DNA from 2 places in the Alteromonas sp. G4i35 genome. Region 2 is predicted to be linked to the other one. Evidence: riboswitches for the same ligand, from Rfam matches in the RefSeq annotation. Region 2 holds a riboswitch; the other holds the start of a gene.
The links. A riboswitch is a leader RNA that binds a small molecule or an ion and turns the genes downstream of it on or off. The one in region 2 is predicted to bind thiamine pyrophosphate.
Positions count from the first base shown of each region.

Region 1: linked by a shared signal. The riboswitch ahead of ACFI6L_RS03585 (TonB-dependent receptor) and the one ahead of thiC (phosphomethylpyrimidine synthase ThiC) in region 2 are both predicted to bind thiamine pyrophosphate.

Region 1 covers NZ_JBHNZD010000004.1:145,818-150,046, reverse strand. Annotated here, with positions in the region: gene pnuC (nicotinamide mononucleotide transporter family protein) at 1-173, opposite strand, end outside; gene ACFI6L_RS03590 (hypothetical protein) at 173-436, opposite strand; gene ACFI6L_RS03585 (TonB-dependent receptor) at 454-2,544, opposite strand; TPP riboswitch at 2,600-2,703, opposite strand; gene ACFI6L_RS03580 (acyl-CoA thioesterase) at 2,834-3,259, opposite strand; gene ACFI6L_RS03575 (tRNA(Met) cytidine acetyltransferase TmcA domain-containing protein) at 3,319-4,229, shown strand, end outside.
Region 2 covers NZ_JBHNZD010000010.1:67,715-71,943, reverse strand. Annotated here, with positions in the region: gene ACFI6L_RS07975 (uroporphyrinogen-III C-methyltransferase) at 1-1,128, shown strand, start outside; gene ACFI6L_RS07970 (heme biosynthesis HemY N-terminal domain-containing protein) at 1,125-2,300, shown strand; TPP riboswitch at 2,412-2,523, shown strand; gene thiC (phosphomethylpyrimidine synthase ThiC) at 2,798-4,229, shown strand, end outside.

The DNA of each region.
Region 1 (4,229 bases), on a different contig from region 2:
ACCTGCCAAAATAGCCAGGTGTAAATTGCGGTACTCACAAAAGCGCACAGCCAACACCAGCTGTTCTGTTTTGCGGCTAACAGCACATAGGCAATAGCGAGGACAACCGCTACCCACTCTAAAAGCGAAGTAGCGGCAATTTGTGAGGTAAACTCAGAAAAAAAGTTAGCCATTAAGATGATTTTCTAGATTGCATGGCATCAAAGTTTAAAAACTTAGCAACGAAAATAGCCTGCCCCACTTCTTCATGGGTCCTTTGCATTTCTTCGCCAAGTACTTTCATAACCACGCCATAGTCACCTGTAACCTGCGTGCTGGTTGAGCTTGTTGAAACTGCAATATCACTATAGCTATTTAACCTATCAATGAAATCTTGAATAGGTGGAATGTATTCGTTAACCAATGGGTACAACGACAGTTCAACCATAACTTGCATGTCTGTTTCCTTTTATTTTAAAACGCGTACTTAACAGTAACGCCAAACTGACGACCGTTACCTATTTGGTAATATGGCTCATCGAAGGCATACTCATCGCGAGGGTCGTTGCTGAAACCACCGAATCCACGGGTGTAAAACTCACGATCAAAGGCATTTTGTACCCACAGTGATGTCTGCCAATCACCGTGTAACACCACAATCTCCGAATTAACCAGCGTAGTACTTGGCGAGGTTACATCATGGCCGTCAGAAAAACGGTATTCGCTTTTGTAATCTACATCTACACGCCAAAGCATGTTATCTGTAAGTGCGTACTCACTATACAGGTTTGCTGTCCACTTAGGTGATTGAGCCTGTCTTTGCTCAGACACTTCAGTACCGTCTGCAAGCGTATACCCTTCAAAGGTAGCGCTTAGGTAACCAACACTTGCATCAAGCTGCCATGCTTCACTAGCAATCCAGCTAAGCTCCAGCTCGGCTCCTTTGTTTGTTCCTAAATCAGCATTATCAATAATATCTACGAACCCTGCCGTACCGTCATCACGAGTGATAACGTCAAAATCGCTCACCTGAGTATCTTTTCTATCCATATAGAAAATTGCAGCGCGAGCAATTAGGTCAGGCGTAAGTAATGGGCCCTTAACGCCTACTTCGTAGTTCCAGTTATACTCTTCGTCGAAGAATCGCTGATTGTCATTCACGCGGCTGTCGGGGTTAAAGCCTGCCCCTTTATATCCGCGTGAAATACTGCCGTAATAGAAGTGATCGCCCTGTGTATACTGAAGCGCGACTTTCCCGCCTACCATGGTGGTGTCGAACGCGCGAGTGAGCTGGTTGTTATCAGCGTAATCAAAATCGTAGTTTTCGACTCTTAACCCTGCTACAAGTACTAAATTTTCGTTCAAACGACTTTCAGTCTGAGCATATATAGCGGTCGTCGTAGGCGTGTATTCACTGGCAAAGTCACTATCCAAATAAGTGTACTGACGCAGCAGCTTTTCTTCCGTGCTTTTATAAAATACGCCTATTGTCCAGTCAGTCATACCATCAAAAAGTGCGGCACTGTCAGATGACACGAAACGCATCTCTCCGGTCTGTGTTTCTACATCGCGATAATAGGCGTCAAAAGACGTATAACCCCACGGGTGAAACCCTGTGAATGTCCAGTCTTCATCGTATCCATAAGCAATATTGTGAGAAGCATGGGTGGCAATTAGAATAAAGTCGCCCGCTGCTGTATTGGTTGTAGAGCGCGCGCTAACAGCGTGGGTTTGGTGTTCGTCAAATCCAGGTTCATCAGACAGCGTTTTGTTGTCATTGTCTAGCGAGAATGCATCGTAACCGTTATCGATATCGTACCAGCGATAAGTAAGCGCTAGTGTGGTTCGCTCATCTACACTGCCTTCAACGGCAAAGCGCAGTGCGGTTTCATCGATATTCGCGGTATCGCTTCTATTTAAGAACGTATTTTCTACAAAGCCATCACTGCGATTATGAACCAGCGCAACACGATAGCCCCAATCCGTGTTGATATCATCACCAGTGGCGCCTTCAATACGGTAACTCTCTTTGTTCCCAATGCGGGCTTCAACGTAGTCTGGGGCGTCGCTACCCACGTCATTACTGGAGAGTTTAACCGCTCCGGCCAATGCACCTGTGCCGTATAAGGTAGCCTGAGGTCCGCGATATACCTCTAGTTGTTTAGTATCAAAAATAAGACCTGCCGCAGCAAGGCCTGAAAAATCAAATTCATCGACGATAAAGCTTACAGAAGGATTGATAGGCTCGGCGAACTGACTACGCTCTCCAATACCGCGAATTTGCACGAAGCGGCCGCGAGACGCACCAGCTGCAAAGTTTACGTTTGGAATACTGTTTAGCACACTGTCGATATGGCTCGGCTGTCTACTGCGAAGACGCTCTTGATCTAAAATGGTCGCGCTAGCACTTAACTGGTCGAGTGTAGTTTGACGAAAATCACCAGATACGATGACGCGCTCAATATCTGATGGCGTGCTATCTGAAGTGTTACTTACATTGGTTTGTTGCGCATAGGCCGCAACGGAACTAGCAAGCAGTGAAAGTGTGAAAAGTGTTTTATACATGGGATCTCTTATTCTTATTTAAGAAAAAAGATCCGGGTCTAACGGCAGGTGATAAGGCTATATTGTGAACCATCCCTACGCCGGTATTATCCGGATCAGGTTTAAGGGTTCCCACGAATGTGGATCTCAGACCGAAAACGGACACCCCTTGGTATAGTGTTGCGCTGCTAAAACTAGCAAACTCAACTTCTGCGACGGAGTCTACCAGTTCGATACACGCCGTCAAGCAGATAAGACGTTAAGCTAACGTAAGGTTTTATATATGATATAAGGCGTTGAAAGCTTAGGGCTATTCAGCGTCAATATTCATATTTAGGCGACGTACTTCATCGTCAGTTTGTGCTTTTAAACCTTCCAACGTTTTGCCGTGTGCGGTTGGTTGACGCGTATCAGGGTCAACCTTTACGAAAACGATATCGTCTGCAAAACAGATGGTTTTCTTGGTTGCTTTGTTGCGTACCAAGCAGCTTACGGTAATAGACGTACGGCCTACAGCTTTAGTTTCTAGACCAAACTCTACGATATCACCCTGCATAGCCGGTGATTCGAAACTAATTTCACCAATATGCTTAGTTACCAAGCAATTAGTTTCTAGCTGACAAATAGCCCAAATTGCAGCTTCTTCGTCTATCCATTCTAACGCGCGGCCACCGAACAAAGAATTGGCGTAATTAAGGTCGTTTGGCATAACTAGACGCCGAGAAAGAAAGCGCATTCGAATTCCTCATAATAAATCGCTACTATAGCGTTAGATTATACCGAAAAAACTGATTCATGGCGCTAACTCAATTACGCGAATGGCTATTAGCCCCCTACTTTGAAAATAGCGGCGAAAATGGCTGCAAAAAAAGCTCTCACGCTTCACACTTATCAAACGTGACTTGCCCGCTTCACCGGAGAATGCTTGTAATATCTGGCAATGATGATTTTTGTGAAGCTGCCATACGTAGCGTTCAAGCCTTTGTAGATGAAGTTTCATCTATAAGCGTTGTGAATTTTGCTGGCGATACACTTAAGGGAAAGAACCGCAAACAAGTACTGGGGAGCGAATGTGACATTGCCACATTAGACTGTCGCGATTCATTCAAACCTGGCGACGTGATGGCAGTGGCGGGGATCGTTAAACGCAGTGGTTGTTTAATACTTATTTGCCCTGCATTGAGTGAATGGGTCAACAATATTTCGGTCTCGTTCCTGTCGGAGGGGTTTACGCTTACACAAAGTCGATACCTCGAACGCTTTATAAAGCACCTGCGTAACAACGACTACGTGGCATTTCACACTGAAGAAAAAACCACGCTTCCAGATACGGCTATGTACCGTATTAGCGAAGGCTTAACATCAAACGTCTATAGAGGCTCACTATTTAAATCAGAAGAGCAAGAGCAGGCATACAGTCGTTTATATCAAGCACACTCACTTAATAAACTAAACGCGCTAATTACTGCCCCAAGAGGCAGAGGCAAGTCATCATTATTAGGTATATTCATTGAAAGCCTAATCAGACAGGGTAAAAATGTACTATTAACCAGTGAACGCTTCGATAATGTGAAGAACGTACTTTCACGTATTCAACAACAAGAAATAGCCGGTGTCAGAACACAACAACCATCCACCGCTAACATTCGAACACAACTAAGCCTTGGTGATAAGAATAAGACAACGACATTAGGCAGTGTAAAATG
Region 2 (4,229 bases):
AAAGTGGAAGCTGAAAAAGACGTTATCGAATCTTCTGCCACGCACAGTGAATCAACATCGTCGGGTGCTGCTAAAAAGAAATCGTCGGGAAATGGTCTACTGTGGTTTGTTGTAATCATCCTTTTCCTTATTGTGCTTGGTATGGCTGGCGCAGGTTACTGGTATTACATGCAGCAACAGTCGGCAAGCAAGGACTCTGAATCTGCACTTCAAACGACGACCTCTCAGCTAAACACTATTGAGCGTGAGCGCGCTGGTCTTGTTGCCTCTATCGACAAAGTAGCTCGCACCAACCAGACGTTAGAAAGCACGGTAGCCGAGTTAAAAGCGCAAAACGAAAAGCTGACGCTGCAAGCTGAATCGACGCTTGAACAACTAAACAATATGGAAGGTCGCCGCCCGGCAGACTGGCTCATTGCTGAAGCTGATTACTTAGTTCGCATGGCAGGCAGAAAGCTTTGGTTAGAAAACGACGTACGCACAGCAATTTTGCTGCTAGTTAACGCAGATAAACGCTTAAAGTCGTTGGCCGACCCATCGGTACTTCCGGTTCGCGCAAACCTTGCAGAAGATATTCAAACACTTCAACAGCTTAACCCTGTATCACAAAGTTCCGTAGCCCTTGCGCTTACAGGCATGATAGCGCAAATAGATAAGCTACCACTTGATACCTTTGAAAAACCACAAGACGCCAATGCAGAAGACACGATCTTATCGGAGTCAGCTGACGACTGGCAGGAGAACCTTGCAAAAGTGTGGCGTTCACTGGTGAACGATTTTCTTACCATAAAAACCATTGAAGGCCCGGTTGAACCAGTGCTTTCACTGGAAGCGCAGTTTTTAGCAAAAGAACAACTTCGTCTGCAGCTTATGCACGCGCAAACTGCCGCGCTTCAGGGCGATGCAGGACTTTACAGCCAGTCGCTTCAATACGCTCAAACGTTAATTATTGAAAAGTTCGACACAGAAAAAAGCCAAGTAACGGGCTTTGTAGATGCACTACAAAACCTCATTGCTACCGATGTATCGCGCCCAATACCTACAGAGCTAGCGTCACAAAAACCGCTAGAGCGTCTATTGGATAGCCGCGTTAAACAGGTGTTCGGACAAGGAGCAAGTGCACTATGAAATGGTTAGCTATTGCCCTTGCGGTATTAGCCGCATTCGTTGTTGCACTAATTGTTGGCCCGATGTTGTTAGGCGATAAGGGCTACGTACTCATATCACTGGGTAATACCGCTGTTGAAATGACGGTGATTAGCTTTTGTATTTTAGTGATAGGTGCCGTCATTGCCTGGTACGTACTATCTCGACTTGTATTGTGGGCGTTAAGCCTGATCACAGGTTCACATAAATGGTTCGGCACTTTGGGTGAGCGCAAACGTAAGCGTGCGTTTTACGACGGCTTACACGCAATGGCTGCAGGTGATTTTGATACGGCTCAAAAGGCGCTAAGCAAAACCACCAACGGCGATTTCGAAGGCGTTAACTATTTGGCGTCAGCGCAAATTGCTTTTGCCAATAACGATTTAGCCAAAGCCCGTTATTTCCTTGTTCAGGCAACTGATTTTCCAAAAGCAAAAGTATCCGCAACGGTCATGCACGCGCGTATTGATATGGCTGAAGAAAAATACGATGCGGCACTAGAGAAACTTAACGAGCTTGACGAGCAAGACCGTGAAAACAAGCAGGTTGTGCAGTTGAAAGCGCAAATTCTTGCCAAGTTAGGTAAGTGGCAAGTACTTCAGGAGAATTTGTCAGGCTGGCGTAAAGCATTGCCCAAAGCGGATTACACCGCATGGAGCCAGCGCATCGCCAAAGGTAAGTTTGCCGAAATTGCCAGCAAACAAGGCGCTGTCGAGCTTAAATCATATTGGGAAACCCTACCCCGCAAGCTTCGTCACGACGATGCTTACCGCGCGGCTTACATTCAACAGTTGCTTGACCAAGGTATGCATGCCGACGCACAGAATTTGCTAGTTGAATGGCAAAAACGTGGCCCGAATAGCGCCCTGTTTCCGCTGTTCACGCAGCTTAATATTCCTGATGCATCGCCATCACTACGACTGCTTGAAAGCTGGATAAAGCAAGACGAAGAAAACGTGTCGCTATACTCCACGCTAGGCCAAGTTGCATTTAACTCAGGCGATGATGTGTTGGCGGAAAAAGCGCTGCTTAAAGCCACTAAAATGAAGTCGCGCAAAGAAGACTTATTGCTGCTGTCTGCAATTAGCGAACGCAAGCACGACACAGCCACTGCACTTCAGCTTTACAAGGAAGGTCAGCAGCTAGCCAGCTAGATGAATATTCATTTAGCTTTCTGGTAGTACTTGTATTACCCGTAAAATTGAAGATATAGTAAAAAGGAATTCTCAATTCGGGTTGTTTCAACAACAACCCGAATTGACTTAAACAACTTGTCGGAGTGCTTCACTGGTAACCCAGTAAGCTGAGACCGCGAAAGTGGGATCCGTAGAACCTGATCAGGCTAATACCTGCGAAGGGAACAAGAAAATACAATGTGCACAATGTTAAACCGTGGTTTAGCGTTGTGAAGCGAAGTTGTTTTGCTGTTGATGATACAGACACACCCATTCCGGTGCTGCTCGTCACTCAAGGTAAACTGTTCAAGTTTATCGCCAAGTCAACATCAACGGTGTAAAGGGCTGCAATCACCAGAACCTTTACCAACAATCTCGCTAAAGTAACGGGATTGTTTCCCTCTACACTTCCACTTTGTATTCTCCTTCACTCCTGACAAGCATTTTTAGAACCTAAATTTACAAGGTAAAATGCTATGTCGAACAGACGCGAACAGCGCCAACAAGCACAACAATTCATTAATGAACTTGCGGGCGAAGCTTACCCAAATTCAACACGCCACTACGAGTGTGGCAGCCGTGACGATATTCGTGTGGCCATGCGCCTTATTCACCAACACGACAGTTTAGTGGGTGGTACTGAAAACAACCCTATTTTAGAACCGAATCCGCCCATTCCTGTGTACGACACCTCTGGCCCTTATGGCGACCCACAAGAAAACATAGATGTACACAAAGGTTTAAGCTCACTTCGCCAAAAGTGGATTGAAGAGCGTAGCGATACCCTTGAATTAGAGGGCGTTTCGTCAAGCTTTGCAAAAGAGCGAGAAAACGACATATTTACCGAAGATTTCCGCTTTATTCGCAGCCGCAAACCACTAAAAGCAAAAGCAGGCAAAAACGTAACCCAGCTTCACTACGCAAGACAGGGCATTATTACTCCTGAAATGGAATACATTGCCATTCGCGAGAATATGGGTCGCCAGGCCATTAAAGATGCCGAACTGACGCAGCAGCACAAAGGCGAACACTTTGGTGCGAATTTACCCGATACCATCACGCCTGAATTTGTACGCCAGGAAGTGGCCGCAGGCCGCGCCATTATTCCATGCAACATCAATCACCCCGAGTTGGAACCAATGATTATAGGGCGTAACTTTCTAGTAAAGATTAACGCAAACATTGGTAATTCAGCAGTCACCTCGTCTATTGAAGAAGAGGTAGAAAAGCTGGTGTGGTCAACGCGCTGGGGCGCCGATACCATCATGGATTTATCTACCGGCAGAAACATTCACGAAACCCGAGAGTGGCTGCTGCGAAACAGTCCTGTTCCTCTTGGCACCGTGCCCATCTATCAAGCGCTAGAAAAAGTAAACGGTGTAGCCGAAGATTTAACGTGGGAGATGTTTAAAGACACCCTAATTGAGCAAGCCGAACAAGGCGTAGACTACTTCACCATTCACGCTGGCGTGCTGCTTGAGTACGTACACCTTACCGCAAAGCGGGTAACCGGCATTGTATCGCGCGGCGGTTCGATAATGGCAAAGTGGTGCTTAAGCCACCACCAACAAAGCTTTCTGTATGAGCACTTTCATGATATTTGCGAAATTTGCGCTAAGTACGATGTGGCGCTGTCGCTAGGTGATGGCCTGCGCCCTGGTAGCGTAGCTGACGCTAACGACGACGCGCAATTCTCTGAGCTACGCACCCTTGGTGAGCTGACGAAAATTGCATGGGAGTACGATGTTCAGGTAATGATTGAAGGCCCGGGGCATGTGCCAATGCATATGATTAAAGCGAACATGGAAGAGCAGCTTAAGCACTGCCACGAAGCACCGTTTTATACCCTTGGCCCCCTCACCACCGATATCGCTCCTGGCTATGACCACTTCACTTCAGGTATAGGTG